Regions from separate parts of the Novosphingobium sp. HR1a genome, predicted to be linked through region 2. Evidence: predicted binding sites of a transcription regulator. Region 2 holds the regulator's gene; each other region holds the start of a gene.
The links. The regulator LexA, encoded in region 2, represses DNA repair genes until DNA is damaged. The targets are predictions, from matches to a motif close to GTTCCNCNCTTGTTCT.
Positions count from the first base shown of each region.

Region 1: a site for LexA is predicted at 5,788-5,803, ahead of HWN72_RS01460 (ImuA family protein). Genes of this name have one in related genera too.
Region 3: a site for LexA is predicted at 4,233-4,248, ahead of HWN72_RS19290 (ImuA family protein). Genes of this name have one in related genera too.

Region 1 covers NZ_JABXWS010000006.1:811-10,539, reverse strand. Annotated here, with positions in the region: gene HWN72_RS01475 (sulfite reductase flavoprotein subunit alpha) at 1-362, shown strand, start outside; gene HWN72_RS01470 (error-prone DNA polymerase) at 366-3,599, opposite strand; gene HWN72_RS01465 (DNA polymerase Y family protein) at 3,596-5,032, opposite strand; gene HWN72_RS01460 (ImuA family protein) at 5,025-5,759, opposite strand; gene HWN72_RS01455 (glycosyl transferase) at 5,924-7,102, opposite strand; tRNA gene HWN72_RS01450 (tRNA-Leu) at 7,310-7,396, opposite strand; gene HWN72_RS01445 (DUF3422 domain-containing protein) at 7,501-8,790, opposite strand; gene HWN72_RS01440 (cytochrome c family protein) at 8,965-9,375, shown strand; gene HWN72_RS01435 (rhodanese-like domain-containing protein) at 9,583-9,729, opposite strand, start outside.
Region 2 covers NZ_JABXWS010000033.1:91,347-101,075, forward strand. Annotated here, with positions in the region: gene HWN72_RS06670 (sensor histidine kinase KdpD) at 1-385, shown strand, start outside; gene HWN72_RS06675 (hypothetical protein) at 392-589, opposite strand; gene HWN72_RS06680 (citrate synthase) at 751-2,034, opposite strand; gene gltX (glutamate--tRNA ligase) at 2,046-3,497, opposite strand; gene HWN72_RS06690 (ComEC/Rec2 family competence protein) at 3,528-5,777, shown strand; gene lexA (transcriptional repressor LexA) at 5,826-6,518, opposite strand; gene HWN72_RS06700 (molybdopterin molybdotransferase MoeA) at 6,619-7,839, opposite strand; gene moaC (cyclic pyranopterin monophosphate synthase MoaC) at 7,836-8,321, opposite strand; gene trpC (indole-3-glycerol phosphate synthase TrpC) at 8,338-9,129, opposite strand; gene trpD (anthranilate phosphoribosyltransferase) at 9,140-9,729, opposite strand, start outside.
Region 3 covers NZ_JABXWS010000069.1:7,295-17,023, forward strand. Annotated here, with positions in the region: gene HWN72_RS19280 (error-prone DNA polymerase) at 1-1,680, opposite strand, end outside; gene HWN72_RS19285 (DUF6504 family protein) at 1,680-3,482, opposite strand; gene HWN72_RS19290 (ImuA family protein) at 3,433-4,209, opposite strand; gene xth (exodeoxyribonuclease III) at 4,399-5,217, opposite strand; gene HWN72_RS19300 (hypothetical protein) at 5,270-5,812, shown strand; gene HWN72_RS19305 (hypothetical protein) at 6,433-6,819, shown strand; gene HWN72_RS19310 (conjugal transfer protein TraG N-terminal domain-containing protein) at 6,822-9,729, opposite strand, start outside.

The DNA of each region.
Region 1 (9,729 bases), on a different contig from region 2:
GCCACCTGCGGCAGGCGGCGGCGGCCGGAAGCGCCGGTCACTGGCTGTTGCTGGGCGAGCGTTCGCGGGAGCACGATGCCTTCCTCGACGCCGAACTGCGAGGCTGGCTGACGGACGGCACGCTGGCGCGGCTGGAGCGCACCTGGTCGCGCGATCCCGATTGCGGCCGCTACGTGCAGGAGGTGATCCCGCAAGTCGCCGACGCCCTGCGCGAAGCGGTAGGGGACGGGGCCACGATCCTCGTCTGCGGCAGCCTGCTGGGCATGGCGCCCGCCGTCGATGCGGCGTTGCGGGCCGTGCTCGGCGATGCGCTGCTGGAGGAGATGGCCGAGGGCGGCCGCTATCTGCGGGACATCTACTGAGCGTCAGTGGAAGTCGCGCGAGCGCGGCAGGATGCGCACGTTGCGCGGGTGGCCGCGTGTCGCATGCCCCGAAGTCGGGCGGTTCGGATCGTAGACCGGATGGCGCACCGCGTCGCCCGGCATCGGCTCGGGCTTGAGCGCGGGCGGAGCCGAGAGGCGGGACAGCGCCTCGCTGGCGTCGGTCACGCAGGTGACCATCAGGTGGACGACGCCTTCCTTGCTGTGCTGCACTTCACCGTCGATCACCATCAGCCGCGCGGCCATCACCGCGCGGCGCTGCTTCTCGAACTCGCGCGCCCACAGCAGCGCGTTGACCACGCCGGTCTCGTCCTCGATCGTGATGAAGATCGCGTTGCCCTTGCCCGGCCGCTGGCGGATGAGCACCACCCCCGCGACGCGCACCTTCCGGCCGTCCTTCGCGGCATTGACCCCGGCGCAGGTCAGCGCGCCCTGCCCTTCGAAATGCGCGCGCAGGAACTGCATCGGGTGGCCCTTCAGCGATAGCCGCTGGGTCTGGTAGTCGGCCACGACTTCCTCGGACGGCGCCATCGCCGGGAGCGCGGCGTCGGGTTCCTTCGCCAGTTCGGGTGCATCGAGCGCGGCGAACAGCGGCAGCTGCACCGCCGGAACCCGCCGCGCCTCCCACCCTGCCTGCCGCCGGCTCTGCCCCAGCGAGCCAAGCGCATCGGCATCCGCCAGCAGCCGCAAGGCGCGCGAAGGCAGGTTCGCCCGGCGCGCGGCATCTTCGAGGCTGGCGATGGGGGCAACCTTGCGGGCCTTCTCCAGCGCCTCGGCCCAGTTCTCCTTGAACCCGCCGATCTGCCTGAGGCCAAGGCGCAGGATACGTTCGCCTTCCAGCGTGTTGTCCCAGCAGCTTGCGGCGATGTCGATGGGCCGCACCTCCACCCCGTGCTGGCGCGCATCGGCGACCAGCTGCGCGGGCGCATAGAAACCCATCGGCTGGCTGTTGAGCAACGCGCAGGTGAACACCGCCGGATAGTGGCACTTCAGCCATGACGAGACATAGGCCAGCAGCCCGAACGCCTGCGCATGGCTTTCGGGAAAGCCGTATTCGCCGAAACCCTCGATCTGCTTGAAGCAGCCTTCCGCGAAATCCTGCGGGTAGCCGCGCCGAACCATACCGTTGACGAACTTCTCCTGATGCTGGTGGATCGTACCGTTGCGTCGGAACGTGGCCATCGAGCGGCGCAGGCGGTCGGCCTCTGCAGGCGTGAACTTCGCCGCGACGATCGCAAGGCGCATCGCCTGTTCCTGAAACAGCGGTACGCCCATGGTCTTGTGGAGCAGATCCTCCATCTCTCCCGGTGGCCCCGGAAAGACCACCTCCTCCTCCCCCGTGCGCCGCCGCAGATAGGGATGGACCATGCCGCCCTGAATCGGCCCCGGCCGCACGATGGCGACCTGAATGACGAGATCGTAGAGGATGCGCGGCTTCATGCGCGGCAACATCGCGATCTGCGCGCGGCTCTCGACCTGAAAGGTGCCGATGCTGTCGCCGGTGCACAGCATGTCGTAGGTCGGCTTGTCGCCCTGCGGGACGGTGGCCAGTTCCAGATCGCGCAAACCGTGATCGCGCAGGAGGTCGAAGCTCTTGCGGATCGCCGTCAGCATGCCGAGCGCCAGAATGTCGACTTTCATCAGGCCGAGCGATTCCAGATCGTTCTTGTCCCACTCGATAAACGTGCGGTCCTCCATCGCCGCATTGTGGATCGGCACCAGTTCGTCGAGCCGCCCTTCGCTCAGCACGAAGCCGCCGACGTGCTGCGACAGGTGGCGCGGATAGTTGAGCAGCCGCCCGACCATGTCGCGCAAGCGCTCCACCTGCGGATTACCGGGGTCGAAGCCCGCCTCGGTCAGCCGCGTTTCGGGCAGTTCGTCGCCGCCCCAACTGCCCCAGACGGTGCCCGAAAGCCGCGCGGTGACGTCCTCGCTCATGCCCAGCACCTTGCCGACTTCGCGGATGGCGCTGCGCTGGCGGTAGCAGATCGTGGTCGCGGCGATCCCGGCGCGCTCGCGGCCGTAGCGACGGTAGATGTACTGCATCACTTCCTCGCGGCGGGAGTGCTCGAAATCGACGTCGATGTCGGGCGGCTCGTCGCGCTCGGTGGAAAGGAAGCGCGTGAACAGCAGCCTTTCCTGCACCGGGTCGATCGGGGTCACGCCGAGGAAATAGCAGACCAGCGAGTTGGCCGCGCTGCCGCGTCCCTGACACAGGATCGGTTTCTCCAGACCGCGCGCGTACTGCACGATGTCGTGGACGGTGAGGAAGTAGTACGCGATCTTCTGTTCGCGGATCAGACCGAATTCCTCGTCCAGCGTCTCCTGGTACTTGGGCGGCAGGCCATCGGGGAACCACTTGCGCGAACCCTCCATGACGAGATGTTCCAGCCACGGCTGCGGCTCCCAGCCTTCGGGGACAGGTTCGTGGGGGTACTCATATTTGAGATCATCCAGCGTGAAGGTGACGCAGGCCATGAGGTCCTGCGTCGCCGTCAGCGCCTCGGGGCAGGCGCGGAAGAGGCGGGCCATCTCGGCGGGGAACTTGAGGTGGCGCTCGGCATTGGCGGCGAGGCGGCGGCCGGCGGTCTGGACGGTCAACCCCTCGCGGATGCAGGTGAGCACGTCCTGCATCGGGCGGTCCTCCGGGCTAGCGTAAAGCACGTCGTTGGTGGCGATCAGCGGCACGCCCGCGCGGGCGGCCAGCGCCATGCGCTGCGTCAGCCGACGCGCATCGCGGCCCGCGCGCGGCATCGTGGCGGCGAGCCATAGCTTCGGCGTCAAACCGCGCAGGGTGGCGAGCAGCGCTTCGTCCGCGTCCCCATCTCCCGGCATCACGATCAGCGCCAGATCCTGCGCGTGCTCGACAAGGTCGCTCAGGTGCAGTTCGCACTCGCCCTTCTTCGCCTTGCGGTTGCCCACGGTGAGCAGGCGCGTCAGGCGGCCCCAGCCGTGGCGGGTCATCGGGTAGGCGACCACGTCCGGCGTGCCGTCCGCGAAGACCAGCCGCGCGCCGACGAGCAGGCGCAGCCCGCTTTTCGCCCGCCCCATCTCCTTCCAGACCCGGTGGGCGCGGACCACGCCCGCCACGGTGTTGCGGTCGGCGATGCCGATGCCGGTCATGCCCATCGCCAGCGCACGCGCAACCATCTCCTCCCCCGGCGAGGCGCCGCGCAGGAAGCTGAAGTTGGTGGCGGTGACCAGTTCGGCGAAGTTCACGGAAACAGGCCGTGGAGATACCAGCGCGGGTCGGGCTTCTCGCTGAACAGGCCGTGGCGGAAGATCCAGTAGCGGCGGCCCGCGCCGTCCTCGATGCGGTAGTAGTCGCGCGTCTCGCCCGCAGCACCGGGCATGTGGCCGCCGCGTTTCAGCCACCATTCCGCGCCGATCCGCTCCGGCCCCTCGGCCAGCGTGACGTCGTGGAGGCGGCCTTTCCAGCGAAAGCGCTGGGGCGGGCTGTCGGGGACACCGGCGATCACCTCGACCGGTTGCGGCGGATCGAGTAGCAGCAGCGGGCGGGGCGGCATGTCTTCGGGCTCCGGCCATGGGGCGCCTCGCAGGCGCAGCGCAGGAACCAGCGCCTGCGCCTTCTCGGGCAAGTGGCGGTCACGCGGGATCAGGCGGCGCACGCTGTCCTCGCCCAGCCGCACGCTGAGCTGGTCCACCAGCGCCGAAACATTATCGGCGTTTTCTTCCTTGCCGCTCTCAAGCAGGATCTGGCGCGAGGGCAGGTGATCGGCGTGGAGCACCGCCAGGGTGATCGCATCGAAGCCGAAGCCGGGGTCGAGCGGGTCGGAAAGCGTGTCGATCCGCTCGCGCAGCAGGCGCATGACGGCGGCGGGATCGCGCACCGCAAGGCCCGTCTCCACCACCAGCCGCCGCCGCTGGTTGTCGCTGCGGTGGAGCGTGACCGCCCAGCGCCGCCCGCCCAGTTGGCGCTGCTCCATCGTGCGCCCGGCCTGCGCGAGCATGTCCTCGACCACCTCCAGCGCATCGTCGGTGCGGCCCAGCGGTTCGGGAAAGCGCGTCTCCAGCCGGATCGGCTCGGTCAGGCGCACGGGGATGACCGGGCTGCCGGTCTCTCCCAGAATGGCGCGTAGGCGGCTGACCGCAAGCTCCCCGAAACGCGCCGCCAGCCCCGCCATCGGCCGCGCGGCAAGATCGCCCAGCGTCTCGAGGCCCGCGCGGCGCAGACCGGAAAGCGCGCCCTCGTCCAGTTCCAACGCGGCGACCGGAAGAGTGCGAACGTCGTCCTTCCCACCGAAGCGGGCAAGCGCACGGGCGGCGGCAGAGTGAGGCGCGAGGGCGTGGCGGGTAGTCGGACCGACATCCTTCACCACGCGGCGCACCAGCGCCTCCTCCCCGCCGAAGAGGTGCGCGCAGCCGGTGACGTCGAGCAGCAGGCCATCGGGCGCATCGAGCGCGACGAGCGGGGTAAAGGCGATCATCGCCCCCGCCAGCTGCTCCAGCACCCGCGCGTCGGCGATGGGATCGTGCGGCGCGGTGGCAAGGTCCGGGCTGCGCGCCCGCGCATCGGCGAGGGTCATGCCGGAAGACAGGCCCTGCCGCATCGCGGTCACGTCCACGGCAGCGAGGCGCAGCGCCTGTCCATCGCGCGCGACGAGGGCCTGCGGGGCATCTCCCTCAGGCAGTACGCCGGAGCGGCGCGCGCGCTCGCACGGCAGAAAGGGGAACCACAGTGCCAGGTAGCGGCGGCCCGCGCTCTTCGGTGGCGGGTTCAGTGTGGAGGGGGAGTTCGCGGAAACCGCCATGGTCTTCATTCCATTCCAGCCGCCAGCGCTGCCCCGCCGGGCCGCCGCGTCTGCGTACGAGTTCGACGAGCAGCGTCGCGGCCCCCGGCGCGCGCATCTCCAGCGGGGTCGAGGGGGCGCTGGAAACCGTCCAGCGGGTATGTGCGGCGCTGGAGCGGGGCTCGGCATCGCCGCGCAGGATCACCACCGGGATGCGCGAGCCTTCCGCCGCGAGGATCAGGCGGCGACTGGCGACGAGGTCGTATTCGCGCATCGCCCCCCAGCTTTCCATCAGCACCGCAGCCGGGCCGCTGCTGCGCGCCGCATCCAGCCCCGCGCGCAGCAGGGCAGCGTCGTTACGGGCATCGACGATCACCAGCCGCGCCGGGTCCACGCCGAGCGCGCGCAGCCCCTCACCGCACGGCACGAGGCCCGCGCCCTTGCGGCGGGGGCGTAGCAGGAGGACGGGGCGCGCCTTCTCTGCGTCCACCATGCCGAAGGCGAAAGCCAGCGCCGAGGCCCAGTCCTCGGCCTCTGCATGGACCTCGTGCAGCTGCGCCCGGGCGAGGCGTGGGAGCGTGCCCGGGGGCGGATCTTCGATACAGGCGGGGGCCTGAGGGCGGGACATGGGACGGGCCTTACGAATCGGGAATTATGTTCTTCTTATGTTCCCATTCTGGAGGCAGGTCCACACCGCCGTTCGATCCCCGCCGGAAAGGCCGTAAGCACATCCCGTCATCCCCGCGAAGGTGGGGATGACGAGGATAGGTGGATAATCGCGCTAATTGGGGGTCAAGCGATTGCCGCGATTGCCTTCATTCTCAGCCCCGCGAACCGTTCCACCGTGTCTGCCGCCTCGCGCACCGGGCAACGCGTGCCGAAAGTCGGCGTGCCGTCAGCCAGCCACGCGATGCCGTCGATGGTGTAGGTCATGCGCTCGCGCTGCTGCTGGACGTAGTCCCCGTGCGCCGCGAAGGCGCGCTCGATCGCGGCGACGGGGTCGGCGTCGGGGGCGATCACCTCGCCGAAGTGCCACATCGCGTAGTCCTCGCTGTCCTGCCAGTCGACGCCTTTGGCATCGACGAACAGGCACGGGCGCGGGCGGACGAGGAATTCGTAGACCTGGCTGCTGACGTCGCCCACGTAGAGGTCCGCGCCCAGCGTATATGTCATGTCGTTGCTGCGCGCCGAGCCGAGGTCGACGATCACCTGCCCCGGGATCGCCAGCGCCTCCCACGCGCGCCGCTTCGCCGCCGACCATCGCTTCGCCAGCCGCACGTGCGGCGCGACGACGAGGTTGTAGCGACCGTCCGCCGCCACTGCCGCGATCAGCCCCCGCCCGAACGCCTCGATCGAGGAGAGCTTCTTCGAGAAGTGCGGGTTGTAGAGGATCGTCGGCCGCGCGTTGTCGAACAGCGGTGGCCGGGCCTGCGCATTATCGAGCACGGCGGCCAGCTTGACCGGGCCGGTAACGGTGCAGTCCTGCGCTCTCACGAAGCCCGCTTCGACGAGGCGATCGCGGTCCTTGCGGCCCGCCAGCATGACGTGATCGAACAGGCGGAAGCGCGGCTCGAAACCGACCGCGCGGTCGCCCGCTCCGTGGGGGATGTGAAGGATCGGCGGGCAATCCCCCGGCAGGCGCTTGAGCATGGTGGAGGTCCGCTCGGCGCAGAGGATCACCGCCGCATCGCGCAGCCGCTTCGCCCAGAGCGTAAGCCGCACGAACTTGTGCATCGAGGCCGGCAGCAGCGCAGTGACGGCGGGCAGGCGCATGACGACGATCTCGGGCGCCGCGCCCTGCCCTGCATAGGCCATGGCCGCCGCCACTTCGGCCTCGGCGGAAACGAACAGGCGTACCTGCCCCGGATGACGGCGGGCAAGCTCACAGGCGACCGGCACGATATGGCCGAACTGATGCGCGCCGCCGATGGCAAGCACGTGGATACGGGAATGGACGTTCCGGGAGGGCATTGCGCCTCGTTACAGCAGTGATGTGGAGCGACTCTGTAACATTCGTGCAGATTTGCCCATGTCCGTCCGAACGCGGCGATGGCCGGCGTCGGGGATAATCCCGGTCGCCGCATGCAGATGCTTCTGGTCGAAAAAGGATACGAACAGCTGATCCCCCTCTTGCGAGGGGAGCCCGAAGGCCATGATCAGTGCTGTTCGAATACTGCCTGGTGCGGTCGAGAAGACTCGAACTTCCACGGGCTTTCGCCCACAACGACCTCAACGTTGCGCGTCTACCAATTCCGCCACGACCGCTAAATCTTGGAGCTGGATTTGCATCCGCTCCGGGGCAGGAGCGCGCCACTAGCGCACGAATCCGGACCCGGCAAGTGAGTCTTGCAGATTATTTTCATCCAGCGTCATTTTCCTTCCTCCGGACCGAGAATGCGCCGCTTCATCCGGTGGATGGCCAGCCACACCCCCGCGAGGACCAGCGGGGCCAGCAGCGCGGTCGCCACATGCGCATGAATCCGCGGTGCCAGTTCCTCCACGCCTTCCAGTACCTTGGCGATCAGGCCGAGCGCGTAGTAGCTCACCGCGACGACCGAGAGCCCCTCCACCAGCTGTTGCAGGCGCAACTGACGCGAGGCGCTGCGCTCCATCGAGGCGAGGAGCAGGCCGTTCTGGTTCTCGATTCGCGTCTCGATTCGCACCCTCAGCAGCGCCAGTGCCTGCGACGTGCGCTGCGACAGCTGCTCGGCCCGGCGGCGGTGGGCGGCGCAGGTCCGCACGGCGGGCAGGAAGCGGCGCTGGGTGAAGTCCGCCAGCGAGACTTGCCCCGGGATCGCGGCGATGTTGAGTTCGGCCAGCCGCTCCTCGACGATGGTGGCGTAGGCGGCGGTCGCGCTCATGCGGAAATCGGAGGCGCTGGCCTGCGCCACCAGTTCCATCGAGAGGCGGGTCACGTCCTCCAGCAGATCATCGTCGGTGACTTCGGGGCGGGCGACGGCGCGGTTGGTTTCGCCCAGCATCGCCTCGATCCGGTCGAGCGCGCGCCAGCCCTCACGCGCAACAGGCAGGCCGAGCAGCGCGAGGTTGCGGTAGTTGCCCAACTCCTGCAGCCGCTGCACCGTGCGCGAGAGCGCACCGCCCCCGCCAATGGGCGCCATCCCGCACGCCGCCGCGAGAATCACCCCGAAGCCGTCCTCGCGCAGCCGGAAGTCCGACCAGATCCGCGCCTGCCGTTCTCCGGGCGCATCGCCGATGTAGCAGGTGACGAGGTCGTCCGCCGCGAAGCCGAGTTCGGGCAGCAGCGCCAGCGCCGCCGCCTCATCCTCGACCAGCTGCACGCGCGAGGCCCGGATGACCTTGCCCGGCAAGCTCCCCGCCCATGCCAGCGCATCGCTGAGAGCGGGCCGAATCACCGCGCCGCCGGTCACGAACAGCGTCGTCGTGCTCGCCTCGCTGTGCCGCTCCCATGTGAAGGCGAGCCCCGGCGCGAGGGTCCCGGAAAGATGGCGAGGCCGACTGCACGGCTCTATCGGCCCGGCCGAGGGCAGCGCGCGCATCGCCGCCAGTTCCTCCTCGCGGTCGGCGGCATCGAGCACACGCACGAACTGCACGATCGAGGCCGGCGCGCGGACCAGAGGCCAGCGTCGCAAGTGCATCTCGCTCACTACCATGCGGCGCAGTTTGTGCTCGTTCAGCAAGTCCGCTCCCCCTTTTGCCCGGCGCCAGACTGCGCCTGCGGGGCGGAGGCGGACAAGTGACCCTTGGTACGATGCCGCTTGGTCGAATATCGGCCCGGTCCAAAGTCCAATATCGACCCGCCATGCCCCGTGCGAAAGCGACAGGCCACAGGACAGGCTAACGGGAGACATGACATGAACATCAGGCAGAAGCGCATGGGCCTCGCCGCTGCGGGAGCGCTGGCGCTGGTGGCCTGCTTCGGCGGACAGGCTGCGCTGACCTCGACCGCAGAGGCCGCCCCCGCCGCTCCGGCCGCGCCGCCGGTCTCGTTCGCACGCTGCGCGGTATGCCACAACGCCGCCAAGGGCGCGCCCGACAAGCTCGGCCCGAACCTGTTCGGCACTTATGGCCACAAGATGGGCCAGGGCAAGTTCGCCTTCTCGGACGCGGTGAAGAAGTCGGGCCTGACGCTCGACGACGCCACGCTCGACAAGTGGCTGGAGAATCCGCGCGCGCTGGTCCCCGGCAACCGCATGAGCTTCCCCGGCCTCAAAGACGCGGCGAAGCGCAAGGAAATCATCGACTACCTCAAGAAGCAGCGCTGAGTTTCACGACCGACTCTCAAGGGGCCCGTCCGCCGCGACCCAGCGGCGGGCGGGTTTTTCATCTCTCATCGTTCTTGAGTGAACGGCGCGAATCCCTGCACGCGGGGCCTTCGACAAGCTCAGGCTGAGCGGGGAGAAAGGGGGGCACGGCACCCGACTCCGCTCAGCCTGAGCTTGTCGAAGGATGTCGACGCGCACGCTGCGTTATCATTGCGGCAGCCAGGAACCCGGCGCCACCACCACCGGCTCCGCCCGCACCAGTGCGCGGCCTGCGGCGTGCCAGCCCTCGATCCCCTCGGCGAGCCAGTAGACGTGACGCACGCCGCCTTTCGCCAGACGCCGCGCGGCGTTCCA
Region 2 (9,729 bases):
CATCTCGATCGTGGCGCCGCCGCTCGATGACCATGCCCCGGCTCTGGCGGAATTCCGCCGTGTCCTGCAGGTTCTGCTGAACCTCATCGGCAATGCCATTCGCTACTCGCCGGAAGGGTCGCGCATCGATGTGCGGGTTTCGGTCGAGGGAGGACGCGCCATCGTCTTCGTCGCGGATCAGGGGCCTGGCCTCAGCGATGAAGATCAGCTCCGGGTATTCGAGAAGTTCGAGCGTCTGGGCCGCAGCGGTGACGGCGGCTCCGGCCTTGGTCTCTATATTTCCCGGCGCCTTGCCCGCGCGATGGGCGGCGAGCTTTCCATCGAAAGCTCGCCGGGGCAGGGTGCCCGGTTCATCCTCGCAGTGCCGGTCGATCCCGACGCCTGACTGGTTTTAGCATCTGCGGGCGAGCCACACGACAATGCCGCCCACCATCGCGAAGACTGCCCCGCGCACGGCCCATGCCCGGTCAGCAACCATCACGCTGTCGGCCGGCCACCTGAGCACGCCGGTGCCTTGCAAGACCACGAAAATCCCTGCCGCCATCATCAGCAGGCCAAGGGTCGTCGCCAGAATTCTAACAAACATCATGATTGTGCGCCCCTTTCGAGGAGAGGCTGCACGCCGGATGCGGCCGGATTGTGGCGTGAATGCTCAAATGGATCGGTTTTGACGATGACGGCAAACAAAAAGGCCCCCGCTTTCGCGAGGGCCTTTGCTTCGGATATCCACGACTGCGCGCGGAATGAACCTTAGCGCTTGTCGAGCGGCACGTAGTCGCGCTGCGTCGGGCCGGTGTAGAGCTGGCGCGGGCGACCGATCTTCTGGCCGGGATCGGAGATCATTTCGTTCCACTGCGCGACCCAGCCCACGGTACGGGCGAGGGCGAAGAGCACGGTGAACATGGTGGTCGGGAAGCCGATCGCCGAAAGGATGATGCCCGAGTAAAAGTCCACGTTCGGGAACAGCTTCTTCTCCGCGAAGTAGGGATCGCTGAGCGCGATCTCTTCGAGGCGCAGCGCGGTCTCGAACAGCGGATCGGTGACGTTGAGGGCCTCGAACACTTCGCGCAGGGTCGACTGCATGACCGTCGCGCGCGGGTCGTAGTTCTTGTAGACGCGGTGACCGAAGCCCATCAGGCGGAACGGATCGCTCTTGTCCTTGGCGCGGTCGATGTAGTGCTGGATGCGATCGGGGGTGCCGATCTCCTTGAGCATGTTGAGCGCGGCTTCGTTCGCGCCGCCATGCGCAGGGCCCCACAGGCAGGCGATGCCCGCTGCGATGCACGCGAAGGGGTTCGCGCCCGACGAACCGGCAAGACGCACGGTCGAGGTCGAGGCGTTCTGCTCGTGATCGGCGTGGAGGATGAAGATGCGGTCCATCGCCTTTTCGACCGCCGGAACCACCTCGTACTCTTCCGCGGGCACGCCGAAGGTCATGCGCAGGAAGTTGCCGGTGTAGCTCAGCTTGTTGTCCGGGTAGAGGAACGGCTGGCCGACCGAATACTTGTAGGCCATCGCCGCGATCGTTGGCATCTTGGCGATCAGGCGGTGCGAGCTGATCTTGCGATGCTCGGGATCGGCGATGTCGGTCGAGTCGTGGTAGAATGCCGAAAGCGCGCCGACCACGCCGCACATGATCGCCATCGGGTGCGCGTCGCGGCGGAAACCGCGATAGAACGTCGCCAGCTGTTCATGCAGCATGGTGTGGCGCGTGATGGTGTTCTCGAACGTGGCAAGCTCGTCCTTGCTCGGCAGTTCACCATTCAGCAGCAGGTAGCTCGTTTCCATGAACGAGGAGTTCTCGGCCAGCTGGCCGATCGGATAGCCACGGTGCAGCAGAACGCCTTCGTCGCCGTCGATGTAGGTCAGCGCCGACTCGCAGCTCGCGGTCGAGGTAAAGCCCGGATCGAACGTGAACGCGCCCGTCTGGCCGTAGAGCTTGCGGATGTCGATGACGTCCGGACCCACGCTTCCCTTGAGAACGGGATAGTCGTGTTCCGCGCCGCCGACGCTCAGTTTAGCCTGATCACCCACCAATTATCTCCTTATGACTGCGACCCGGCGGGAACCTGAGCCTGCTCGCCGATGCGCGCGAGGCTCTCTTCCCGTCCGAGCAATACCAGTACGTCGAATATCCCCGGCGAGGTCGTCTGACCCGTCAGGGCTGCCCGCAAGGGTTGCGCGAGCTTGCCGAGACCCAGTCCCAGGTCTTCGGCCATTGCCTTCAGGTTGGCTTCCAATGCCTCGAGAGTCCAGTCGGCCTGGCCGGACAGGCGCTCATGGATCGCGGCGAGGCGCTCGCGCCCCTCGTCGGTCAGGAGCGCCAGCGCCTTCTCGCTCATGGCGAGCGGACGCTGGGCGAAGAGGAAGGCAGAGCCTTCTGCAAGTTCGTTGAGGTCCTTGGCACGGACCTTGAGCACGGGCATCGCGCGGACCAGCAGGTCGGCAGGCTCATCGCCGTCGACGCCATCGAGGCGCGCTTCGACGAGGCCCGCAAGCCGCACGTCGTCGGCCTCGCGCAGATAATGCCCGTTGAGATTCTGGAGCTTGGCAAGGTCGAAGCGCGAGGGGCTCTTGCCCACATCGACCATGTCGAACCATTCGATCGCCTGCTCGCGGCTGATGATTTCCTCATCGCCGTGGCCCCAGCCGAGGCGCAGCAGGTAGTTGAACACGGCCTCGGGCAGCAGGCCCATTTCGTCGCGATAGGCATCGACGCCCAGCGCGCCGTGGCGCTTGGACAGCTTGGCGCCGTCCGAGCCGTGGATCAGCGGCACGTGGCCGTAGACCGGCACGTCCCAGCCCATGCCGTTGATGACGACGAGCTGACGGAACGCATTGTTGAGGTGATCGTCGCCGCGCAGGACGTGCGTGACGCCCATGTCGTTGTCGTCCACCACCACGGCCAGCATGTAAGTCGGGGTGCCGTCGCCGCGCAGGATGACGAAGTCGTCGATTTCCTCGTTCTGCACGGTGACCGTGCCCTGCACGAGATCCTCGATCGTCGTCGAACCTTCACGCGGGGCCTTGACGCGCACCACCCAGGAACGGTCGGCCGGCCAGGTCGCGGGATCGGCATCGCGCCATTCGCTGTCGATGCGGAACGGGCGGCGTTCTTCCTGCGCCTTCTGGCGGCGCTCGGCGAGTTCTTCCTGGGTCAGGTAGCAGCGATAGGCGTGGCCGTTTTCCATCAGCTGCGCAGCGACTTCGGCATGACGGTCCGAGCGGGCGAACTGGAACACCGGCGCCTCGTCACCGTCGAGGCCCAGCCAGGACAAGCCGTCGAAGATCGCGTCGATCGCGGGTTCCGTCGAACGGGCGCGATCGGTATCCTCGATACGCAGCAGATACTTGCCGCCATGACGGCGCGCGAACAGCCAGTTGAACAGTGCCGTACGAGCGCCACCGATATGAAGGTAACCGGTCGGCGAAGGAGCAAAGCGCGTTACGACGGCCTTTTTGCCAGTCGCTTCGCCCGATGCACTACCGCTTGCCATCTACCCGACCTTCCTGTCCTATTGGCGGCAATGGGGACCCACGCCGCAACTTGTGAAATTCCGCCTCCGGAAAGCCCCGGAACCGCTGCATTGCAGCATGGGCCATGGACCGCCAAGGGCCTCTTGTCGAGGGTTTTGGCAGTCGTCGAGCGATTTCTTTCCGGGGCGGAATTCGAACGCGCACCATGGGTGACGGTGGCCTTCGCAACCGGCATAATTGCGTGGTTTTGGCTGCCTTCGGCACCTGCTTGGGCAGGCCTTTGCGGCGCTCTTGTTGCAATTTGTGCAATTTGTTATGCATCCTTTCCCTTGCGCGTGGTTTACCCGCATCTCGGTCGGGCGTTGTCGCTGTTGCCGCTGGTGGTGGTTGCCGGTTGCCTCGTCGTCTGGGCGCGTTCCGAACTGGTGGGACAACCCGCCATCGAGCGCCCGCTATCGGGAAATTTCAGCGCGCAGGTTCTGGCGATCGAATCGCAGCCGGCCTTGGGACGCGACAGGTTGCTGCTGGCCATGCGTGACCCCCTGAGCGGCTCCGGCCATGACGCTTCGCCCGGCAACGCGATCAAGGTCCGGCTCAACGTTCCCGGCAAGGGATCGACGACCGGGATCGCGGTGGGCGATCTGGTGGCTTTCCGGGCACGGTTGATGCCGCCGGCGCCGCCCATGCTGCCCGGCGCCTACAACTTTGCGCGCACGTCCTGGTTCACAGGCATCGCCGCGAGCGGTTCGGTCACAGGTGAGGTGAAGGTCGTCCGGAAAGGCAAGCGAAGCGAGTGGGGATTGCTGGATATCCGACAATCTTTGACGAACCATATTCGCGCCCGCATCGGGGACGAACGAGCGGGCATCGCCGCTGCATTCGTCACCGGCGATCGCGGCGGCATTACGGAGGCTGACGACCAGGCCATGCGCGACTCGGGGTTGGCGCATCTGCTCTCGATCAGCGGCCTGCATGTCAGCGCGATGGTCGGGGCGGTCTATCTACTGGTCATCCGGTTGCTGGCGCTGTTCCCGTGGGTGGCCCTGAGGGTGAGGCTGCCGGTCGTCGCGGCCGGTGCGGGGGCCGCTGCAGGCGTCGCTTACACTTTGCTTTCCGGGTCGGAAGTTCCGACCGTTCGGTCCTGCATCGGCTCCCTCCTGGTCCTGATCGCACTGGCTTTGGGGCGGGAGCCCTTGTCCCTGCGCATGCTTGCGGTGGCGGCGTTCTGCGTCCTGTTGCTCTGGCCGGAGGCGGTGATCGGGCCGAGCTTCCAACTGAGCTTCGGCGCGGTCCTGGCGCTGATCGCCGTCAGTACGGCCAAGCCCGTGCGGCACTTCCTTGGACCGCGCGACGAAGGGCTTGCCATGACCGGGCTTCGCCATCTTTCCCTCCTGCTGCTGACGGGCGTGGTCATCGACCTCGCGCTCATGCCGATCGGCCTGTATCATTTCCACCGCGCCGGAGTGTATGGAGCGCTGGCCAACGTGGCGGCAATTCCGCTGTCTACCTTTGTCGTGATGCCTTTGCTGGCTTGTGCATTGGTCCTCGATATCGCCGGGCTGGGCGGGCCGGTCTGGTGGCTCGCCGGAATCTCGATAGACCTGCTGGTCGGCCTGGCCCGCTGGTTCGCGTCGAGACCGGGCGCTGTGAACCTGCTTCCCGGTACAGACACCTGGGCATTCCTGCTTTTCGTCGCGGGAGGTCTGTGGATGGGCCTTTGGAGCGGCCGCATTCGCTGGGCCGGGCTACCGATCGCCTCGGTCGGTGTGTTCTTGCTGGCGACCGCACCGGCGGCGGACATGCTGGTGTCCGGAGATGGTCGCCATGTCGGGCTGGTCGAAGATGGCGGGAAACGGCTTTACCTGCTTCGAAACAGCGAAAGCGGCTACGCCCGGGACAATCTCATGGAATTCGCCGGGATCGAGGCAGACCCGGTCACGTTCGACAAGTTCCCGGGTGCCCGCTGCAACCGTGATTTCTGCGCCTTGCCGGTCAGACGCTCCGGCACCACGTGGCATGTGCTGGTTTCGCGGGGCCGCGATGCCGTCGCGGAACGGTCGCTCGCCGCTGCATGCGAACGCAGCGACATCGTCATATCGGATCGCTGGCTGCCGCGCAGTTGCAAGCCGCGCTGGTTCAAGGCCGATCGAGGATCGCTTGGGCAGACTGGCGGGCTGGCGGTATATCTGGGCAAGGCCCGTATCGATACGGTAGCCCAGACCCAAGGTGAACACGGCTGGTGGCGTCCCCGGCCTGTTCACCGTTACAGGAATGCTCCTGCGCCGCGCAAATCGCAGTAATTACCGGTTGCTGCTGCGCCAAGGCCTTCATGGCGCAGCGTGGCCGTGTCAGTTGTACCGTCGAAGCAGGCCGGCGAGCTTGCCTTGGACTTCCACTTCGTCCGCACCGTAAATCTGCGGTTCGTAAGCGGCATTTGCGGGATCCAACCGCACCATTCCCGCCTCGCGCCGAAGGTACTTGAGGGTGGCCTCTTCCCCGCGGATCAGGGCAACGACGATCTCGCCGTCGCGAGCGGCATTCGTGCGCTTCACGAGGGCGAAATCACCATCCAGAATGCCCGCCTCGATCATCGAGTCGCCGGAGACCTCGAGCGCGTAATGCTCGCCGGAGCCAAGCAGGGCGGCAGGGACAGGCAACATGGACTGTCCTTCGAGAGCCTCGATCGGCACACCTGCGGCAATACGCCCGTGCAGCGGGATCTCGATAACGTCGTTGGCGGCTTCGACGGAACGACGCGGCGTCTGCGGACGCGCCAATCCATCATTGCTGTTCGCTGCAGAAGGACGCAGGGCCTTGCTTCCCGTGTCATCGGCCTGGCGCAAGACTTCGAGCGCACGTGCACGGTTGGGAAGGCGGCGGATGAAGCCGCGTTCTTCCAGTGCGGAAATCAGTCGGTGAACACCGGACTTGGACTTGAGGTCGAGCGCCTCCTTCATCTCCTCGAAGCTGGGGGAGATGCCTGTCTCCTCAAGCCGGACCTGGATGAACCGGAGCAATTCGTGCTGCTTGCGCGTCAACATGTCGCTGCCTTCTCGTGACCTCCGAACCAGGCAAACCCTGATCGCGTTTGTTCTGGTAGTGAACATTGAGGGAACAATCAAGCAACCAATTGCCGATACTTCAGGCAATACCGCCGTTCTGGAGCAAGTATATCCGGACTTCTTCACCAGCCTGTGCCGGACCGGCCAGCGCCGACCGATCGACCAGCACGTTGCTTGCCGCCAGGGACGACAGGGCGCCGCTGTCCTGCAGCGGGCTTACCGTCACATTTTCTCCGTCCCACCAACCGCGCAGGAATTCCCGGCGACGGCCGCTTGGGTGCAGCGGCATGGCCAGCCGGGCTGTCAGCCGCATGGGCAAGGGGCGCGCAGCCCCCTGCATCGCGCGCAGGACGGGGAGCAGGAAATGGTAAGCGGTGACGTAGCTGGAGACCGGATTGCCCGGCAGGCCCAGCACGATCTGACGGCGTCCTGCCACGTCGCGGGTGGCGACTAGGATTGGTTTGCCGGGCTTGATCGCGACACGCCAGAAATCGATGCCCGCGCCCCAGCTTTCGAGTGCCGGACGAATGAGGTCGTGATCGCCGACCGAAGCGCCGCCGCTCGTTACGATGAGGTCGGCATCGGCGGATGCTTCGAAAGCGGAGGTTATTGCCTTGATCGTATCGGGCACCGGGCCGATCCGCCGCGCATCCACGCCCAGCGAACGCGCCATGGCCGTCAGCATCGCGCCGTTGCTGGCGGGAACCTGGTGCGGTGCACAGCGCTCCGGATCGGAGGCGAGTTCGTCGCCGCTGTCGATCACGGTCAGGCGCGGTGTGCGATGCACGGGAAGGTGCGTATGGCCGGCCGCGATCGCCAGCGCCATCTGCGCGGGCGCGATGTGCAGACCAGCGGGCAGGACTTCCACGCCCTGGGCAAAATCCATCCCGCAATGGCGGATGTGCTTGTGCGCCGGTGCGGGCGGCTCGCCCGAGAGTATAAGGTTCGCGCCCTCGCGTGTCAGGTCTTCCTGGATTATGACGGCCGCCGCGTCGGGCGGCAGCATCGCGCCCGTCGAAATTCGGACTGCCTCTCCTTGCGAGAGCGGGCCGACATAAGGATGCCCGGCGGCACTTTCACCGACGATCCTCCAGGGGCCGCGCATGTCGCCTGCCGTGACGGCGTAGCCGTCCATGGCTGACAGATTTGCGGAGGGCTGCGTGCGTCTGGCGTGCAGCGGTTCAGCCAGGAAACGGCCGAGCGCGCCTTCGATATCGACACGCTCTATCGACAGCGGGGTGACGAGCGCGAGGAGGCGAGCTTGTGCCTCCTCCAGAGAGAGCGGCGCGGAGCCGTTCATTCAGTCCATCCGTCCATCTTCCAATGGCCTGATTTACCGCCGATTTTCTCGACCAGGCGGATGTCTCCGATGACCATGCCCTTGTCGAGCGCTTTGGCCATGTCGTAAATTGTGACAAGTGCGATAGAAGCTGCTGTTATCGCTTCCATTTCTACCCCGGTGCGACCGGTCAGCGAAGCCTTCGCGATGACGCGGATAGCATTATCCTCGAAAGCGAAGTCGAGGTTTACGGCATCGAGCGGCAGCGGGTGGCACATGGGGATGAGATCGGCCGTCCGCTTGGCCGCCATGATGCCAGCAATGCGCGCGGTTCCAAGCACGTCACCCTTCGGAGCATTCCCGGCGCGGATCGCGGCAAGGGCATCCGCGCTCATGGAAATGCGTCCGGATGCCACGGCGATGCGCTGCGTCTCGGCCTTGGCGCCAACGTCGACCATGTGCGCGTTGCCGTCCGGGTCGATGTGAGTGAGGGACTTGCTCATCGCGAACCCATGGCGTTCAGGCTCCGGTTAGTAGCGCGCGCGTGGCTGCCTCGATGTCGTTCTGGCGCATGAGGCTTTCGCCGACGAGGAATGTCCGGGCGCCGCACGAGGACAGGCGTACCAGATCGGCATGGACGTTGATGCCGCTTTCGCTCACCAGCAGCGTGCCTGCCGGCGCCAGCGGGGCGAGGCGCTCAGTCGTGCCGATATCGGTGGCGAAACGTCGCAGGTCACGGTTATTCACACCAATAAGGCGCGATTTCAAACGACTTGCACGCTCCATTTCAGATTCGTTGTGAACTTCGACGAGGCAGTCGAGGCCACGCTCGGTCGCAGCGGCTTCGATTTCCGCCATCAGCACGTCGTCCAGTGCGGCGACGATGATGAGGATGGCATCGGCACCGATCGCGCGCGCTTCCGCGACCTGCCAGGGATCGACCATGAAATCCTTGCGGATCACCGGAAGGCCGCAGGCGGCGCGGGCCTGGATGAGGAAATCCTCGTGGCCCTGGAAGTAGGGAGCATCAGTGAGCACGGACAGGCACGCGGCGCCGCCCCGCTCATAGGCGACCGCGTGCTGTGATGGCTGGAAGTCGCTTCTGATCAATCCTTTGGAAGGCGATGCTTTCTTGATTTCTGCAATCAAGGCGTAGCCGGTCGCGGCTTTGGCGCGCAGTGCCGCCTCGAAGCCGCGAGGGGGCGTCTGCATGGCAGCGCGGGCGTCGAGATCGGCGATCGTGGCCAGCGGCTTGCGGGCGGCGACCTCCTCGCGCTTGGTATCGCAGATTTCGGTAAGTTTATCGGACATGGAATCCTCGTCAGGCACGGGTTGCCGCGATCCAGCAGTCGAGCAAAGCCTTGGCGAGGCCCTTGTCGATCGTTTCTGCCGCTTCTTCGACGCCCTCGGCCCAGGTGTCCACTTCACCGGCCACAAGCAGCGCGCCTGCGGCATTGAACAGGACGGCGTCGCGATAGGCGCCGGGAGCGCCCATCAGCAGGTCGTTGAGGGCACGGGCGTTGTAGGCGGGGTCGCCGCCGCGAATGGCATCGACTGCGGCCGTCGGTAAACCGGCATCCTGCGGAGCGACGCGGCGCATCGACAGTTCCCGGCCGCGAATATCCGCGACTTCGTTGCCGCCTGCGAGGCTCAACTCGTCGAGGCCCTCATCACCGGAAATGACCATCGAGTGCTCGGTGCCAAGCCGCAGCAGGGCATCGGCGTAGATCGGCACATAAGCCGGGCGTGCGATGCCGACTAGCTGGCGCGAGACTTGCGCCGGGTTCGCCAGCGGCCCCATCAGGTTGAAGATCGTGCGGCGGCCTAGCGACTTGCGCAGCGGCATCAGCCGACCCATCGTCGGGTGGTGGCGCGCGGCGAACAGGAAGCCGATGCCGATTTCGGCGAGCG
Region 3 (9,729 bases), on a different contig from region 2:
GTCCGGGTCGTCATCCTGCAGGTCGGCCATTCCTACCCGGATGCCCTTGTGGGTCTCGAGCAAATGGAAGGCGCGGTTCATGCAGCCGAGCATTCCGAGGCCCAGCACATCGACTTTCATGAATTTCAGCGCATCGATGTCGTCCTTGTCCCACTCGATGATCTGGCGATCCTCCATGCGCGCCGGCTCGATCGGAACGAGGTCGTCGAGCCGTTCCTGCGTCAGCACGAAGCCGCCGGGGTGCTGCGAAAGATGCCGAGGTGTCCCGATCAGCTGGCGTGACAATTCCAGGGTCAGGCGCAGGCGATGGTCGTCGGCGTTGAGATTGAGACTTTCGATCTGTTCGTTGCTGATCCCGTCTATCGACCAGCCCCACACGAGGCCGGTGAGCATCTTGGTGAGATCGCGCGGCAGCCCCAGCGCCTTGCCAACCTCGGCGACCGCGCCTCGCGTGCGGTAGCGGGTGACGACGGCGGTCAGCGCCGAGCGATGGCGGCCGTAGGTGTCATAAATCCACTGGATGATCTCCTCGCGCCGCTCGTGCTCGAAATCGACGTCGATGTCGGGCGGCTCCTTGCGCTCGCCCGAGACGAAACGCTCGAACAGGAGTTCGTGTTTGATCGGATCGATCGAGGTGATGCCCAGCACGAAGCACACGCAGCTGTTGGCGGCCGAGCCGCGTCCCTGGCACAGGATGCCGCGCCGCCGGCTTTCGGCGACGATCGCGTGGACCGTCAGAAAATACGGCGCATAGCCGAGCCGTTCGATCAGCCGCAGTTCGTGGTCGATCTGCTTGCGGTAGGCCTCGCCCAGCCCTTGCGGAAACATGCGCGCCGCCGCTTCCTCGGTCAGGGCGGCCAGTGCCTGCTGCGCGGTGCGGCCGGCCATCACCTCCTCGTAGGGATACTGGTACTGGATTTCGCCCAGATCGAACCGGCACTGCGCGGCGATGTCGGCGCTGGCCTGGATGGCATCGGGGAAGGCGGCGAAGCGGCGCTCCATTTCTTGCGGCGACTTGAGATTGCGGTCCATGAACCTCTCGCGCCTGAAGCCGAGGGCATCGATCGTCGTCTTCTCGCGGATGGCGGTCATCACGTCCTGCAGCGGGCGCAGTTCGGGTTGATGGTAAAGCACGTCGCCAGTCGCGACGCAGCGGATGCCGGCCTTGCGGGCAAGGGCATCGAGGCCGTGGAGTCGCCCTTGGTCGCCTGGTCGGCGGCGCAGCGACAGTGCGCAGTACCCGCGATCGCCGAACACGGCGCGCAGGTCCTGGAAGTAGGCCGCGGTCCGTGCGTCCGGCATGTCCGGAAGCAGGATAGCGACCAGCCCTTCGCAACTCTCGGCTATGTCATTCCATGTAAGGATGCACTTGCCCTTGCCGCCGCGGCCCTTGCCCAGCGAAAGCAGGCGCGTAAGGCGCGACCAGGCGGGAAGATCGGTGGGGTAGAGCAGCATCGCGCGGCCATCGGCCAGATCGATGCGCGAGCCCGCGATCATGCGTACGCCCGTCTCCTTCTGCCCGGCCCATCCGCGCACGATCCCGGCCACCGTGTTATGATCGGCAAGGCCAAGCGCGGTGTGGCCAAACGTGGCGGCCGCTGTGAACAGTTCCTCGGGAGCCGAAGCACCGCGCAGGAACGAGAAGTGGCTGGTGACCTGCAGTTCGACGTAGGTCGCCATCAACCGAACACACCATGGAGATACCAGGTGAGATCGCCGGTCGGTGCATCGACGCCATCTCCGCGCCGGAATAGCCAGAAGCGCTCTCCGCCTTCAGTCTCGACCATGAAATAGTCGCGCACAGCCCACATTTCGCGGGAGCAGCGCCACCATTCGCCATGGATGCGCTCGGGCCCTTCCCCAGCCGACACCCGGTATGGCGTGCCGCGCCATGAGAAGCGACGCGGAGGATGATCGGGTAGCAGGGCGACCACGTTGGTGAGCATTTCAGGCCGATGCAGCAGGCGAACCGGCCGGCGCCAGGCAGGCCAGCCAGTCGTCGCCGCAAGCGGCGGGGTGCGGCGAACCGCGCGCTCGGGCACATCGCTTTCGATCGCGCTCACCCGGAACAGGGCCTCTTCGCCGGCCCGGCCCGACAATTGATCGACGAGCGGCGCGATATCTGGCGCGCGCTGGGTGTCCAGGAGGCCGCACCCGAGCGCGACCGGCTGCAGGTCCTCGACGCGCGGCGCGGCAAGCGTCATCACCTCGATGCCGAGCCCCGGGTCGATCCGCTCGACGCGCATCGCGAACATGCGCGCCAGATGCCTGGCGTCGCGGGTGACGCGCGCGGTGCCGATGGCGATTCGCTGATCCACGCCATCCACCCGCTCGCAGGTGAGCACCGCCGTGCGCAGGCCGAGCCGCCGCGCCTGAAGGTCAGAGGCCAGGTCGCCGAGAAGGTCGCCAATGACCTGGTTGATGGCGTCCGCCGTGATAATCGGCTCAAGCAGCCGTCGCTCGGCGCGAGGTGCCTCGAATGGAACCATCGGAACGATCGGCTCGGCAACGAGGCCTCGCGCCTGGTCGAGCCGCTCTACCGTCTTCAGTCCAAGCCGCTTGGCGAGCGGACCGCGCGGCATGGCGTAGAGGTCGGCAATCCGCTCGAGACCGAACCGGCTCGCGGTCGTCAGCGCGTCGGGCGAAAGGCGCAGGGCGGCCAGCGGAAGGTCGGCGATCGCCTGCGCCTCGCTGCGCGCCGGCAGGATAGTCACGGCGCGGCCTCCGAAACGGGCCAGTGCATGTGCGGCGCCCGGCGTTCCGGCTATGGCGATGCGCGCGGTAAAGCCGAGGCGTCGCAGGAAGTGCAGCACCCGCCGACAGAAGCGATCCTCGCCTCCGAAAAGATGCGTGGTTCCGGTCAGGTCGAGCCACAGGCCGTCGGTATCGCAAACGCTGGCCGTCGGGGTCCAATGGCGGACGGCGTGAAGCGACAGTCGTTCAAGCCACGCCGTGTCGGCGTCCCGGTCGGCATCGCGCACATCGAGGTCCGTCACCAGGGCCCGTGCATGGGCGGCGGCCATGCCGGGCAGCAAGCCGAGATCAAGCGCGACAGGGCAGGCGGCGGTCACGACGTCGCGCTGCCCGCTGCGCGCGATCAGGACCAGGGGTTTGGCGAAAGGATCGGCATGCGGGTGCGTTATCCGTGACAGCGAGCGCGGGACCGATGCGGCCCCGTCGCCGGGCGCCATCGCGCGAAAGGGATGATCGGCAGCTTCGCTGCGCCGACCCATTTCACGCATCGTCGGGCGCTGATGCGCTGGCAATGCGTCGATATCCGACTGGGCTTCGATATCCGGCTGGCCCGGCGTCGCCGCGAGCGCGCTTTGCGCCCAGCGCGCACCGGGTCGCCATCCGCCGCCGCGCGGTACCGAGCACGCGCCGGGATCGTCATCGATGGGTGGGGAAAAGCGCGGCGCCGGCGCAGCCGCGTTACGCGGCGCGGATGGCTGCTCCAGCCCGCGCAGGCGCTCGATCGGCAACTGCGGCAGGTAGAGCGAGGCGACCCTGTTCATCGCAGGCCTCAAGGAGAAGAGAGAAGGGATTGCCGCCGCGCTGGCGGACAAGCTCGATCGTCCACTGCCCGCGTCCGACACCGGCATGGTGCAGAGGGGACGAAGGTGCGGTGCCGACGCTCCAGCGCGTCATCGCGGCCGATGGCTGGGCGAGCGGATTTCGTTCGCGCGTACGATGCCGCCGGTAGAGCAGCATGGGCGTCCGCCCGTCGGTCGCCGCGAGCTGCAGTCGGCGGGTAGAGGTCTGGTCGGCCGCCTTTACCTCGGCGATCACGCAGGCCAGCGACCCGTCGCGCAATGCATCCTCGGCGAGCGCGAGGACTTCGGCATCCTTTCTCCCTTGCGCGTAGAGAACCTTGTTCGGGGCCAGTCCCACCTGTTCGAGGCCGGGCGCATAAAGGTCGAACCGGCTGAGCGCCCACAGCACCGTCATGCCCGGACCCTCGGCAAAGCGCGCGGCAAGACCTGCGGCAAATAGTGTGGCGGCGGCATCGTCACTCCAGCTGGCGCTGGCGCCGGCTATTTCATGAAGCGCGCATCCATCGAGGCCTCCCCCGGCAAGCCGGGTATCGATCTCAGGCAGGCCGAATGGCAGCACCGGGCCGCGCACCGCGTGGACATGCGCGATCCGTTCGCGGAGCGCGGCAAGCTGCTCGGCCGGCGGAGGGGAGGAGAGCACGGATTGAGGGATCATGGTTCAGGGAAGGCGACTCATATGTTCGCTATATGTTCCCTTTTGCCGTGATTTTCGTCAAGGCGTCGTTCGTGGCGAAGCGGGGAAGGGCGACCTAAGTAATGGACTGAAAACGATAAAGATTTTTCTCGAAGCTGGTATGCTCAGTAATGCCCATAAGGGCTGCCAGAAGGTTCAAACCGCAGCTGTTCAGGAATGATTGCGGGATGTTCCGGTCCGTTTTCCTGGTGCGCGGCGATCCGACAGCTCGATCCAGAGCGGCGCATGGTCGCTGGTCTTTTCCCAGGCCCGCGGACGCGTATCGACCTCTGCGGCAAGCAGACGTTTCGCTGCGAGCGGATTGAGCAGGGCATGATCGATCCTGAGCCCCGCATTGCGCTCGAAGGCGCCGCGCCAGTATTTCCAGAACGTGTAAACGGTCTCGCGCGGGTGAAGGGCGCGCACGGCGTCGATCCAGCCTTGGTCGAGGAGACGCGCATAGGCGGCCCGGACTTCAGGCGCGAAGAGCGCGTCCTCGCGCCAGCGCTCCGGCGCATGGACATCCAGATCGGTGGGCATGACGTTGAAGTCGCCCAGGCACACGACGGGTGCCTCGAGCCCGGTCAGGGCGGCGAGATGAGCCTGGAGACGCCCGAACCAGCGCAGCTTGAAATCGAATGTGGGTCCGGGTCGCGGGTTGCCGTTCGGCAGGTAAAGCCCGCAGATCAGGACGCCGCCCACCGCAGCTTCGATGTAGCGGCTCTGCTCGTCGGTAGGATCGCCGGGAAGGCCGCGGCGTGTCTCATGGATTTCGCCGATGCGGCTCAGGATGGCGACGCCGTTCCACCGGCTCTGCCCGTGCCAGATCGCCTCGTAGCCTGCATCCCTGATCGCACCTTCCGGAAAATTGTCGTCAGGCGCCTTCAATTCCTGAAGGCAGACGATGTCCGGCTCCGCGAGCTCCAGCCATCGCAGCAGGACGGGCAAGCGGGCGTTGACGCCGTTCACGTTGTAAGTGGCGATCTTCATGGCCTTCGCAAAGCGCATGGGCGCCGATGGGTTCCTCGTGCGTTGAGGCGGGATGGCGAAGCGTCCCTTCAAGGTCTTTCGGACATCGATCGGCTTCGACGATGCCTACGTGGCGGCTACGAGCCGAAAGGCCGCCCTGCAGGCGTGGGGCGCCGGCACGGACCTTTTCGCAAGCGGCGCTGCGGAGGCGGTTACGGACCCCGGGCTTTCGAAGGCGCCGCTTGCGCGGCCGGGTGTGGTCATCCGTGTTGCGAGAGGCAGCCGCGCCGAGCATCTCGCTGCGTTGGCGCAGACGCGCAAGCGTGCGGCAAAAACCGCTGCCGACCCCGCCGAAGATCGTGAGGCGCCGGCCCGGACAAAGCGAAAGACGCCCAGGCCGAGCCGCGCCAATCTCACCAGGGCGGAGGCTGCGGTGAAGCGGGCGTCGGATCGGGCTGCCGCCGCGATCGCCCGGATCGAGGCCGCGATCGAACAGCTGCGCCAAGAGCGCGATGCGTTGCGCGCGAAGCGGGATGAGCAGCTTCGTAAACTCGAAGCTCGGCGCGAGCGCGCCGAGGAAGACTACCGCCGGGCGATGGATGACTGGGAAGGGTGAAGCTGGTGGGTAAGGTCTGGGTGAGAACCGCACTTGAAATCCGCTATCGACCAGGATCCCCGTTTGCCTCTCCCTCTGCCAGAACAGCCAGCGGAATTGCCCGGCGCGGTTTCTCCGGCGTCGATCGGCTGGGATTTTTCGGTTTGAGAGAGGCGACATCGGTATCAGCCCGGCAGGGCGTGTGCTTGCGCAGGCTTCATGCGAGGCTTGACGACCCGTCGTAGTCTCGACTGAATGTGAACCCGGGTGCCGGGGCATTGATCAGGAGGAGGGCAAGTCCTTGGCGTTCTTCCGCTCGCGACGCGCCTGATGCTGTTCACGCGCAATCTGCCTTCCCAGCAGGCGGGCGAGGCGAAGAATGGCGGCATGCGCTTGCGGCGAAAGCTCTGGCTGCCCGGCAGGCGGAGGGCGGCGGCGTTTCATACCGCGATTTCTTCAGTAGCGATGCGCACCGCTATCCGGGATCTTAGGGAAAAGCGTCGTGGAAGCGAAGTGGGAGAGGAGGGGCGCGGTTTTCGGTTGGCCGGATTCGTATCCGGCTTGCCCCGGACCGGAGCGCGCTTGGCCGTTTCCACGCCGAATGAAGCTGTGCTATCTTCCCGCTTGGAAAGGCGCTGCACATGCAGGATGTCGATCATAGTGAACCCGCGGCGAATGCGCCGTCGCCTCGTGCCGCGGACTGGTTCTGGCGACCACGGTATGCGAAAATCACGTGGGCCCTGACGCTGCTCTACTGGATCAGCCTCGAATTGATGATCACGATGCCGTTCGATCGGCTGAACATCTATTTCGTCAACACGATGGTGCTGCTGATCTTCGTATTCAATCCCGTCACCGTGACCGCAGTACTTGGCTATGGCTTCCTCAAGGCCAAAGTCGCATGCGGAGAATGGGTGATAACTCCGGGGCCACCTTCGCAGCGGCCGGCCAATGATCCCTACACCGATCCATGCGATCCGCGTTCTGGACTTCGGCACCTTCGGCACATTGGGGTGATCAAAGACTAGGATCATGGGTCTCGCCGCTCTTTGAACGTCGGATCTCCGTCGGCAATTCCCTCATCACGATCAAACAGCAGTCTGCCTGAGTTGAGAATCGACGATTGTTCCATCGAAATGACTGGTCCGGTTGCATCTGCGGTCCCACGACCAGCATCGGCCTGTCGGAGGTATCTGTTCCGGAGGCCGTCATGGCCAAGTACGCGCTCGCTGAGTTCCCTGGAAAATGTCTCAGCAGGACGACCAGATAGTGCGGCTTCTTTTTCGGCTGCAGCGATGGCTTCGCGAACGTCATAGTTTACGATGTCAATCGATGATTGAGCGGCTACCGCCGCAATTCCGCGATCTGAAAAGTCGGCGCTGAGTTTGCCCGTCAACGCGCCTGTCGTGCCGCCTCTATCGTCTTGTTTCGTATTGCCGTCTTTACTGTCTTTGCCCCCGCTGCGGCCTTCGCGTGTAGCTGATGCTGTCAAATCACCGGAAATTGCTTGGCTATCTGCTGTCGAATGCTCCGCCGACCGCGACAGCGACCTCTGCCATCCGGTCTGGACCATGATAGCCGTGACATCGCGCTCCAGTGTATCGGCGACCTGCGGCTTCAGCCGCCAGTTACCCTGCCGGTCCATCTCGAACCCGCCGCGCAGCCAGTTGGCCATGGCGGCCTGTCCCTCCTTGCCGCTGCCCAGGAAATGCTCGATCGTGTCGGGGCCTGCCTGCTTGCCCGCTTCGAACCGCGTGCTGGTGTCGTTGCGCGCCGACCGGCTGAACCCGGTGCTGCTGGACACGAGCAGATCGTTGTGCGCGAAGCTGAACCTGGCATGCCCGCCATTGGCGATGGCGCCGAGCTGGCTCTGGTTGATCAGGCCTCCGCGCCACATCTGCGCGGCAAGCTCGGGCGTCAGGTTCAGGCTGACATCGCCGTTCTGATCCATCGCGATCTGGCGCCTGGACATCTCGACACCGTGGGCGCGCAGCAGGGACTGGGTGCGCGTGAGCCGTTCCCGATCGACGATCTGCGTCAGGCGCTGGTTGCGCGCGCGTTCGGCGATGCCTTCCGCGCCGCCTTCCGCCATGTCGAGCTGGTTTCCCGCTGTACCGGCCAGCGCGCGGATGAAGGAATCGAGGCGCGCGGCTTCGCGCACGGATACGCCGGCTGCACCGGCGCCTTCCGCGAACCCGGCATTGTCCGCCTGCCGCCGCTGCTCGCCGATCTGCGCGGAGCTGCGCACGCCATCGGGGCCGACCTCGCGCTGGGCGTCGAGCTTGCCGGACCGCTCGGCAAAATCGTAGCCGGCCGCCTCGCGCGTGCGGCCATAGACGCTCGTGCCCTCGCGCGCGGCCTCGGCCGTCGCACCATCGGCCGTGCCCACCTGCACCGCCGCATTGTAGGTCTCCAGCGCGCGCAGAACCTGCGCTTCGTTACGCCCGGTCGAGCGCGAAAGCTGGGTGATCGCGCTCGACCGGGCTTCGCCCGAGAGCGCGTTGATGAAGCCGATGCGGCGGCTGGTCTGTGTGACGGAAAGGCCGAGCATGGCGGCAGCCTGCCGCTGCCCCTGGTTGGTGCCGGTGCGATGTCCCTGTTCCGTCGCGACATTGCTTCGCTCGACGGCGGCAATCCGGTCACCGGCATAATCGCGCCGTCCTTCCATGGCGCCGACCTGCGTCTCGGCCGCGGTCAGGTCGTTGCGCAGCATCTGCTCCTGGTCGAAGGCATTGGCCGTGAGCTTGGCGAACGTCGGGTCGGCACCGGCCTGCGCGATGACGGTCGAGGCCTTGAGCGCCGCGTCCCTGGCGTCATAGCCGCCGCGCTCGAAATGCCGCTGCGCCCCCGACTGCATCATCTCGTAGGCTTGGCTGTCCCCGAAGGCCTTCCACTGCACCATGTTCTGCGCGAAGGATGCAAAGGCACGCTCACCGGACTGCCCCTCGCCGAAGTAGCTCGTCCCCAGCTTGCGCAGGGCATCGCCTTGCGCGAAATTATGGATCGCCGACGTGGCGGCATTGGCGCGCACCGCGCGCGCCGTGGCCGGATCGCCGAGATCGCGGCCGGTGAGGGCCGGCGAAAGCTCGCCGAGTTCGCGCGCCGCATCGGTCCTGCCAAGCCCGAACGCGGCGGTTCCGGCAGCGCCGCCACCGTGCTCGCCCAGTACCGAACCTGCGGAAGCGAAGGCTCGGTCGAGACCGAAGCTGCTGCGTTCCCCGAAATCGCCAAAGCCCGACGACGCGCCGCGCCGGGCGAGCGTGCCGCCGGCCGAGGCCTGGGCTTCGAGCGCGGAGGCGTACCCCTCGTTCGTGCCCACCGTCGCGGCCGCCATGCTGCCCTGGCCCTGCACGCCGAGCATGCCCGAGGTGAACGCGGTGAACATGTTGCCGGAGAAACGGAACACCGTGAAGACGAAGGCGCCCGCAAGTCCTGCCGCCGCAGTCCGGAACGAGCCGAAGATCGCCAGCGCCTTCATCGCCGCCGAGGGCGCCAGGATCCAGCTGTCGGCGGCAACGCTGGTCGCGCGCAGCTCGGCCAGCACGTCCATCGCCCGGCCGAGGGTAAGCTGGTAGATGCCGGCATCGATCACACCCCACAGCGCCACGAACACGAACAGGCCGAGCGCGAAGCTCGCTACCCTGAGGTTGATGGGCGTCAGGATGAACAGCAGCGCGATCGGCATCATCATGAGCATGATCGCGAAGACCGAGGCCCGGATCGTCGGCATCCACTCGTTGGCGGTGGAGAGCGTCGCGAGGCCGTTGGACTCGATCGCCCGGTTCGCCATCACCCTCGCGGTGGCTGCGGGCGAATCCTCGAACAGGACGTCGCCGACGGTCTGGCCGAGCAGGACGTTGGCGAGGAACTTCTGCCGGCTCATCGACTGGCCGAGCATCATGGCTCCGAGCGCATCGATCTGCTGGCGGCAGCGGTCG